DNA from 3 places in the Moritella sp. 28 genome. Region 1 is predicted to be linked to each of the others. Evidence: predicted binding sites of a transcription regulator. Region 1 holds the regulator's gene; each other region holds the start of a gene.

The links. The regulator sigma-54, encoded in region 1, starts transcription at its own class of promoters, with help from an activator protein. The targets are predictions, from matches to a motif close to GTTGGCACGNNNNTNGNNT.
Region 2: HWV02_RS16675 (PEP-CTERM sorting domain-containing protein) is a predicted target of sigma-54. The motif match lies at 1,601-1,619, and genes of this name have one in related genera.
Region 3: hmpA (NO-inducible flavohemoprotein) is a predicted target of sigma-54. The motif match lies at 1,953-1,971, and genes of this name have one in related genera.

What each region holds. Positions count from the first base shown of each region.
Region 1 is NZ_CP056121.1:234,042-237,331, forward strand. It holds gene rapZ (RNase adapter RapZ) at 1-371, opposite strand, end outside; gene hpf (ribosome hibernation promoting factor) at 514-801, opposite strand; gene HWV02_RS01090 (RNA polymerase factor sigma-54) at 833-2,350, opposite strand; gene lptB (LPS export ABC transporter ATP-binding protein) at 2,400-3,125, opposite strand; gene lptA (lipopolysaccharide transport periplasmic protein LptA) at 3,141-3,290, opposite strand, start outside.
Region 2 is NZ_CP056121.1:3,777,869-3,781,158, forward strand. It holds gene HWV02_RS16675 (PEP-CTERM sorting domain-containing protein) at 886-1,536, opposite strand; gene HWV02_RS23050 (VOC family protein) at 1,780-1,911, opposite strand; gene HWV02_RS16685 (hypothetical protein) at 1,908-2,084, opposite strand; gene HWV02_RS16690 (SgrR family transcriptional regulator) at 2,249-3,290, shown strand, end outside.
Region 3 is NZ_CP056121.1:2,389,724-2,393,013, reverse strand. It holds gene HWV02_RS10685 (NAD(P)/FAD-dependent oxidoreductase) at 1-530, shown strand, start outside; gene HWV02_RS10680 (GNAT family N-acetyltransferase) at 614-1,114, opposite strand; gene HWV02_RS10675 (GNAT family N-acetyltransferase) at 1,221-1,748, opposite strand; gene hmpA (NO-inducible flavohemoprotein) at 2,035-3,225, shown strand.

The sequences.
Region 1 (3,290 bases):
CTTAATCGTTTTTTTTCTATTTCAATCGCTTGTGATAGAGATAGCTCATCTTTTGTTAACGGATGAAGGCGTCTGGTTTCACTATAACGTTTGATAAGGACTGACTGGTTAGTATCAAGAAATAAACTAGTCAGATCGGTGCTCGTTCTTAACTCTGTAATTATGTCGTTTAATTCTTTTTTTTCTGTCGGTAAGTTACGGACATCAATACTCACTGCCACTTTTTCGGTTTGGTCATTTAAGGTTTTTAGCAGTTGTGGTAGTAATTTTACTGGTAGGTTATCTACGCAATAGTAGCCTAGATCTTCAAGCACGCGTAATGCAATTGATTTACCAGATCCTGACTGGCCGCTGACTATTATTAATTTCATCTTTTATCCTCACAGCGATATAAAATAATGGGTTCATTATCCCGCAATTGATTTGGATATGATATGTTTTAATTATGTCAGAAGCATTAATACCTAAAGGAAAAAGTGGTTTTCCTTTAGGTTATCTGTGGCGAGATTAAAATTAATGACGAATCAACTTCTCTTTATGCTTAATCACTTGGCGATCGAGCTTATCCAGTAAGCCATCAATTGCGGCATACATGTCATTGTGTTCATGCACGGCAAAGATCTCCCCCCCATTTAAATGTATTTTTGCTTCTGCAATTTGAAGTAATTTTTCGACATTTAAAATCACATGGATATTGTTTATATGATCAAAATGCCGTTCTAATTTGGAAAACTTGCTATCAACATAATCTTTCAGTGAGTCTGTAATGTTTACATGTCTACCGGTTAAATTAATTTGCATATATGTCTCCCCTATGAAGGTTGGATTAGCCTTATAATAGGCTTTTACGCTGATTAGACGGTGGTATACTTAGTGCCTCCCGATATTTTGCAATCGTACGTCTAGCCACTTTGATACCTTGATCAGCAAGTAAATCAGCAATCTTGCTGTCACTTAATGGTTTAATGACATTTTCTGCCGCGACCAATTTTTTTATTAATGCTCGAATAGCGGTTGATGAACATTCTCCGCCATTGTCAGTACTTACATGGCTTGAAAAGAAAAACTTAAGTTCAAAAATACCACGTGGTGTATGCATAAACTTCTGCGTTGTTACTCGTGAAATGGTTGACTCGTGCATTTCCACTTCTTCGGCAATATCATTTAAAACCATAGGTTTCATGGCTTCATCGCCATACTCAAAAAAATCAATTTGTCGTTGAACAATACTTTTAGTTACTTTTAGTAAGGTTTCATTACGGCTATCTAAGCTTTTAATAAACCATTTAGCTTCTTGTACATGCGTTCGAATAAACTGCCCATCGCTGCTACTACGATTGCTTGTCGACAAGTTTGAATATTCATTGTTCACTTTTAATCTTGGCACAATGTCAGGATTTAACTCGACTACCCACTGATTATTTTTTTTCTTTACTAAAACATCGGGAATTACATAAAGCCCTTCAGTCTGATCGATAACATTGCCAGGTCTGGGTTCTAGACTCTGAATTAATTGCATGATCTCTTTAAGCTGTGGTTCTTTTAATTTTGTCTTACGGCTTAATTGACGGTAGTCGCGATTGCCTAATAAATCCATGTGAGACTGAATTATTTGCTGACATTCTGTTAACCAAGGTGTGTTTTTAGGTAAATGCTGGAGTTGGATCAATAAACATTCTTGTAATGAACGCGCTGCAACGCCGATGGGATCGAAATGTTGAATACGCTTTAATACTGCTTCTATTTCGTCTAATTCAACTTGCTCTTCACTATTTTCTTTACTACTGTCGCTAAGTTCTTGGTGACCGTTATTGACGCTAGACAGGATGTCTTCACAAGTCTGATTAAGGTAGCCATGATCATCAATGCCATCAATAATCGCAACGGCAATAGCACGATCAGTGTCAGAAAATGGGGTTAATTCCATTTGCCACATGAGATGCTCGTATAAGCCTTCGCTGGTCTCACCTTGATAGACTTGGTCTAAACCATCAATACTGCTACCCGCACTGCTGTGAGTCTGTATTTGAGGGGTATAGACATCATCCCAATTACTGTCATTAGGCAATTCATCTGGCATGGCTTCACTGGCGAGCGCATCACTAACTTCTATTTGGCTGGCATCGGTAACTGTGTCGTTATTATTTGGATTATGCTCATCACTACTTTCTGTATCGTTTGCTTGAGCTGTGTTGGGATCTTCTTGTTCCAGTAGCGGATTACTGTCTAATGCTTCTTGAATCTCTTGTTGTAACTCCAAGGTCGATAATTGTAATAATCGAATCGCTTGTTGCAACTGTGGCGTCATTGCCAGAGATTGACTCATACGAAGTTGTAATGATGGCTTCATCTAACGACTACTCTCTCTTCCTTAAATGCGGTAACGTATCAATATCAAACTATAGTCGGAATTGATCACCAAGGTATACTTCTTTCACTTTTTCGTTGGATAAAATCTCTTCAGAAGTACCAGATGCGATCAAATGTCCATGGCTCACAATATAAGAGTGTTCACATACATCGAGTGTCTCACGTACGTTATGGTCGGTAATTAATACCCCTAAACCACGATCGCGCAGATGTTGAATAATTTTTTTAATATCACCTACCGAGATTGGATCAACGCCAGCAAAAGGTTCATCTAATAAAATAAACTTTGGATCTGCCGCAAGCGCGCGGGCAATCTCAACACGGCGGCGTTCACCACCCGATAAGCTCATGCCTAAACTATCGCGAATATGGGTGATATGGAACTCTTCTAATAATTCTTCTAACTTTTCTTCACGTTCGAAACGCGTGAGTTCAGTTCGTAACTCTAAGATTGCCATGATATTTTTCGTTACCGATAAACGACGAAAAATAGACGCTTCTTGGGGTAAGTAACCAATACCTTGTTGTGCACGAATATGCATTGGCTCATGCGTTAATTCTTGGTCATCAATGAAGATTTGTCCATGATCTCGCTTAACCAAGCCAACTACCATATAAAAGGTGGTGGTTTTACCTGCGCCATTAGGCCCGAGTAAACCAACAATTTGGCCTGATTCAACTTCGAGACTCACATCTGACACAACTTTTCGTTTGTTATAACTTTTTGCTAAGTGTGATACTTTTAAACGTGCCATATGAATTCATCTACTCTAATTAGTTTTGTTGTCTTCAGGAGTGAAAATAGTGATCACTCGATCAGATTCATGCTTGCCGCTTTCGGCTATCATTTCTTGTTTGTCAATTTGGTAGATAATCTTGTCACTTTTAACTTCGCTATCAGCTTGGCGTAAATGTGCATT
Region 2 (3,290 bases), 1.6 Mb from region 1:
TATTGCCTATTTATTTTCGTTAACATAGCATTAAATACATATTTATTTATAACCATCAACTGTCGACCCGGTCGCGTTTAACACCCACAGCTACATGTTCAATTCTTATTTTGATTCCTCATTTTTCGGCTCTTCGTCCTCATTAAATGTCATAAACGTATTCATACTAAGAATGGCTTCGAGCTAAACAAACGAACTACCTTTGTCCGCGTACTTGAGCAAGAAAACAGCGTATTCGGTAAAGAATAAATGAGGTATGTAGGTCTAGAGCTGCGTATTTAAGCTAACAAAGGCGAGCATTGATATGGGCATGTCAATTATTGTGTCGCCTTTTGGTTTTGGATGTCTGAATAGATTAAACAGCGCTAAACTTTAAATGCACTTAAACTTCTATCGCTTACACCATTAAAACCTAGGCGTAACATCATGGTTTATGTATTTATTTAGGTTAGACTTTGATGAGTATGCTAAATAGTGATCTAAATCTGAGAACAGAGATAATTCCATATTTTCTGTTCTTGATTTTAACCGTGGACGAGAAGATCCAACCCAGGATAGAACCTAAAAATGCAGGTAATCTATAAGAGTTGTTGAAGCAAAAGCATCGACATACTTAAAGAGAACGAATACAGCTAAAGCAGCCAATAGATTTGTGATCAAGGTAACTTTAAATAGGTTTATCATGAACAGCCCTTTTAGAATATAACATTTGTATAGCAGGTCATCTCGATTCCCACATCAATCGGATATTAAAATCGACACTAAGATAATGTGCGTTCCTGTTATTTATTTTCAAGTCCGGTTAATAATTAACAATGACAAATATACAACTGATTCTATTATTATTTTAATTTATAGCAAAGGTGATAAAGGCATAAAAATCAGTTAATCCGTTATGCGTATTTTTCTACGCCCTGCAGCAAAAAATACGATGCCAATACCTAAAAGAAACAAGATAGATGGCTCAGGAACTTCACTAGCGGTATAACCGATGATGTTATCAATAGAGAAGGCTGCTCCACCGCCAGAAAATTCAGCATGAACTAAATTTTGAAAGGCATTAGAGACTGTAAATAGTTCAAAGTCATCAACGCCGTTACGGCCATCAAAAATACCGTCCAACACAAAATTTTCTGAGACATTAATCCCTAGGTCAGTAATACCATCGAGTGTTATTGCGCTTGCATTTGCCTGTCCGTCTCTCCAAAACTCCGCACCGTCAAACTGGGAAATCTCAAACGTGTCTTCGGAAATAGAATCCACATTGATGGTAAAAGACCCATTATGCACAAAAGCAACCTGTGTGCCGTTGTTTGTATACAACACCTCATCATTACCAAGATCAATATGGCCGTTCCCATCTCTGGAAAGCACGAAATCATTGGCTATAAAACTGTTAACAATTAAGTGTGTATTATGAGTAACAGCAACATCTTCGAAATCAATGATAGTTGCCATAGCAGTGGCTGCCATGCCGCACAAACTGACTACAACAATAGAGTTCCGTAAGAAACTTGCGATCTTTTTAATTTTCATATTCAGATCTCCTAAAATATTGCTTGAGAATTATGTGAAATATAAATCAGCACTAAACTACTTTAAGCACGTATCATTCCAATACCAGCAACCTACTGTTTTTATGTCACTTTAGTGAATTTCAAGAACGGCATATCGTTATCGGTTTATTAGGTGTAAAAAATACTGACATGCAACAAGGGGTAGCAGATGGAGATATTAAAACCGAATCCATCAACTTGATACGCGGACCACCTGACAGAGTCAAAAATAAGAACGAAAACCTTTGGTCCGGTTTTCGTATTTTTCATTACTTGTAGCATTAAAAAAGTGCGTGTAAAAATGTTTCATTTCTTCCAGATCTTTGCACCAAATCGCCACATGTTCGATTCTCATTTAACCCCGTCACGTTGCTGATCTTCTTCCTCACTAAATGTCATTAACGACTCCATGCTAAGAATCGCTTCTACTTCAACGGCACTGTTACTTGTTTTCAACCGAGACTGATAATACTCAGTAAGTGCATTACTTGATGTATTTAGTAATATTTTCTTGATTATCTCTAGCATGTTAATTCCTCTGTTTGTTTAAGCACTGAGGTAAGTATCACCCAATAAAGGGAAGTAAAAAACAGATTGAATTATATTGTTTACTTCCGGTTAAAGTCGTAATCTTACCTATAATGTCTTTTTTACCCGATTTCCTCACTAAACAAGGAAGTCAAGATGACGATATGGTGCCCGTTTTGAACAATGATAAGAAAATGCTGTATTTCTCTCGGTTAAGTAAGTTAGGTGTTAAGCAAGAAATAGCGATCACCCTGCATGAAGTGGCTGAAGTAATGTTTACCAGTTCCCGACATTGCCGTACCTTATTAAACGAGATGCGTGATTTACGCTGGTTAGAATGGACACCAAAAGCAGGCCGTAACCAACGTTCTCGGCTCTATCTCGTTTATGCTGTCGATGAGCTGAAAGCAGAACTAGCGCAGCAGATGATCGCCGTAGGTAAATACGAGAAAGCACTGGCGCTTATCGACCATGATCAACTGTTATTTGGGCAATTGCTGCAAAACACCTCTGGCGCGGTACAACGTGAAGGTCGATTACACATTCAACTGACTTACGCGCGTTCTTTTTCAGCCCTACTTCCGCATATTGCATTAAGAAACAGCGAACGTTTCTTGTTACGCCAGGTTTATTGCTGCCTGGTACAGTGCGATAAGAACGGAGTTATCAGCCCCCAACTAGCCCACCACTGGGTTTACAACGCAGAGTTACAGCGCTGGCGATTCTATCTGCGCCCAGCGCTTACCTTTCATGACGGCAGTACCATTAATGCCGATAAGATAGCGGAATTATTTAATCGCCTAAAACGATTAGCGACATACAAAACTGAACTGGCACATGTCATCCATATATCAGCGATAAACCCGCTCTGTATCGATTTTCAATTAGATCAACCAGACCCTGGATTTGCAGGACTCGTTGCTGATGTTAAGTACTCAATTCAACCTTACTCTCAGCTTAACGCAACCACGGCTATCGTCGGTAGTGGTGCATTTAGGGTACAGGAACACACACAGCAGTATTTGCGATTGCAGGCATACGACAACTATTATGGCCATCGCGCACTTACCGATACCGTCACTATTTGGCAAGTAGCGTCACCACAAATCAGTCCTTCGTGTATCAGGGAAATACAGGCAAATGTGGTACATAAAACCAGTCAGATCCGTTCAAATTATGCAATTAGCAGCCTTGAACGAGACATTA
Region 3 (3,290 bases), 2.2 Mb from region 1:
AACCAGAATTCTTTGCCAACTATCCTGATGACCACATTGAAGCGTTAAAGCAATTAGCCAAAGAAGAACACAACCTAGCGGCGTTACTTGCACAAGCAAACTACCCTAACGCTTGTGGCTCTATCATGGGTTACTCTGCTAACGTGACTAAGTTGTTTGATCGCCATTATGCTTTGCTTGGTAATGCGGGTGAGTTTTTAGATCCGGTATTCTCGTCTGGTGTGACGATTGCGATGAAATCAGCTGAGCTTGCAACTGACTTATTGATAAAACAGTTCAACAATGAAACCGTTAATTGGCAAACGGAGTATTCAGATACGCTCATGACCGGTGTTAACGCATTCCGTTGTTATGTTGAAGGCTGGTATAGTGGTGAATTCCAAGATGTGGTTTTACACGAAAATCCTAATCCGAAGATCAAACAAATGATCTGTTCGATTTTAGCGGGTTACGCGTGGGATAAAACCAATCCGTTTGTCGCAGAACCAACCCGTCGATTGAAAGTCGTTGCCGAGCTTTGCAAGTCTTAAGTCAATAACGAAACCTTCCTCTGTCATTGAGGAAGGTTAATAATTGAACTCAACAATAATTGAGTCCAAACTTTAAAATTACCCTACAAGAGTTTTTCTATAAGCACTTCATCTATATATTTACCATCTATCTTAGCGTGTTTTTTAGCTATGCCAATAACTTCAAACCCCTGTTTTAGATACGTTGCCAATGCATCTTGGTTATCATTCCGAACATAAGCAAACAATTTCTCATAACCTTTGGATCTTGCTCGTTCAAACGTGGCGTTAAATAAGCTGGATGCAATCCCCTGTCTTCTATAGCTACTATCAACATAGGTGCCGATGATGCCAACATGATCAAAGGCATGGGTATACGTTGCAAAAGGTTCTACGTTTTGAAAGCCTACAACGTTTGATTCTTCTAAGCCGACTGCAACATTAAAGACCCCTCTTTCAGGGAAGTCCTGGACAAATTTTTCTTCCTCTTCAAGTGAAAAGGTTGTGTCGAGAATCGTATAAAGACCAGCCTCTACGATAGGGTTCAATATGTTGATGATTCCTTGTGAATCTTCTTTTTGAACGTCTCTAATTATCAATTTCATTTTGTTCCTTCGCTGTATGAGGTATCCGGCCAAAGCAAAGTAAGTCAACCATTACAGGTGGTTATTAGCGCTTAAATTATCGATGCGTGATACCTATTATTATATGTCAGGCTTGTAATTGCAGCTGGTATATATGTAAGTCCTGATTTTCATTACCTGCATTCATGTAGTTAGGTATTGAACCCACTAACTCCGCACCCGATTTTTTTGCCACACTAATACTCGCAATATTCTTTTCAAGACACCTAAATTCAATTATTTTTGCATCAGTACTCTCTAACAAAAAAGAAGGTAAATGGGCAATGATTTTAATCATGATTCCATTACCATGCACAGCATGTGATAGCCAATAGCCGACCTCAGCAACACCACTCTCAGTTGAAATAGACTTAATAGCAAAGACACCACAAACTTGTGCATTGAATTTTATTTTAAACCATCGAGAACCTGGCAAGCCACTATGTAAACGTTCTACTATGTATTTATGAGCGGATACTTCATCTCGGACGCCATCAACCCAATAGAGATACATCCCTAATTGGGGTCGACTGGATTCAACTAAATTTAATATAGTTAAAGAATCACCTTCCTCTAGAGAAAGTAATTCGATGCCATCTGTAACATTCAATTTCATCTTAACTCCTTTATGAACAACATCTTAGCAATTTCAGGCAACAAGGTAAACCGGGTGAACATTAAACTTAATTCCATTTAGTTCACACACATGCAGTTGTCATTTGGACACCGCGTTGTGTTATTGACAACTAAATACGCGTGTCATAATAACAACGAACTCATAGTAAAAACAATAAACCAATTAAAAACAACAACTTAAAAACTTGGCACGACTACTGCAATAGAACAAACATAAAGATTGATGTAGATCAATTTATTTCACTAACCTATACAAGGTAGCTAATATGTTAACGCAACACACTATTGATATTATCAAAGCGACTGTCCCTGCTGTTTCTGTTCATGCCAATGATATTACAGCGCATTTTTATCCTTTGATGTTTAGAGAATATCCAGAAGTAAAGCGTTTCTTCAACCAAAAAAACCAAGCAGGTAATGCTCAGCCTAAAGCATTAGCTAATGCACTTGTTGCTTATGCAGCTAATATTGACAATCTTTCAGTATTAGAAAAAGCGGTAAGTGTAATTGTAAATAAACATGTTGTTCTTGATATTCAACCTGCGCATTATGAAATTGTTGGCGAATGTTTATTAAAAGCGATCAAAGCTGTTTTAGGTGATGCCGCTACAGATGAGGTTATTGATGCTTGGGGACTTGCATACTGGCAACTCGCTGACCTACTTATCGGGGCAGAAGAAGCTGTTTACTCTGCTAATGAAGAAGAAAAAGGCATGTGGCGTGGTGAACGTGAATTTAGAGTAACTACAAAAGCAGCTGAAAGCGATAACATTATGTCATTCTACCTGACGCCAACCGATGGTGAACCAGCGCCTTCATTCACACCGGGTCAATTTTTGGGCTTAGTATTAAACATTGATGGTGAAGAAACACGTCGTCAATACAGTTTATCTGATTCACCAAACTCAGAGTACTTACGTATCAGTGTTAAACGTGAAGAAGGTGGCGCCGTATCGAACTACCTACACGATCGTATTCAAGCGGGTGACACACTGCACGTATTAGCACCTGCGGGCGACTTCATCCTAAAAGACAACAACAAACCGGTTGTACTGGTAACAGGTGGCGTTGGTATTACTCCAGCAATAAGCATGCTAAATAGCTTAAAAGGCACAGACCGCCCTATTCACTTTATTCATGCAGCAATGAACACCAAGGTACATGCATTCCGTGACCATGTAACAAACCTTGCAGCTGAAAACGAAAACATCAAACCCTACTTCGTTTACAGTGATGCAACATCAGAATGTAAACCAGATGCAACAGGTTTCATCAACTTAGCCATGCTTGAAGACAAAATCGGTGATGATCGTGATGTAGAATTCTATTTCTTAGGTCCAAAACCTTTCATGCAAGCAATGAATGGCTTCGCACCAAAATTAGGGATCCCGGCTGAAAATGTCCATTTTGAATTCTTCGGTCCGTCAGAAGATCTAAATATCAACCCAACTGCTTAGTTTTAAAGCAAAGGACTGATATTATTTAAAAAAGACTTGCCGATAATTTGGATGCGGGCTAATAT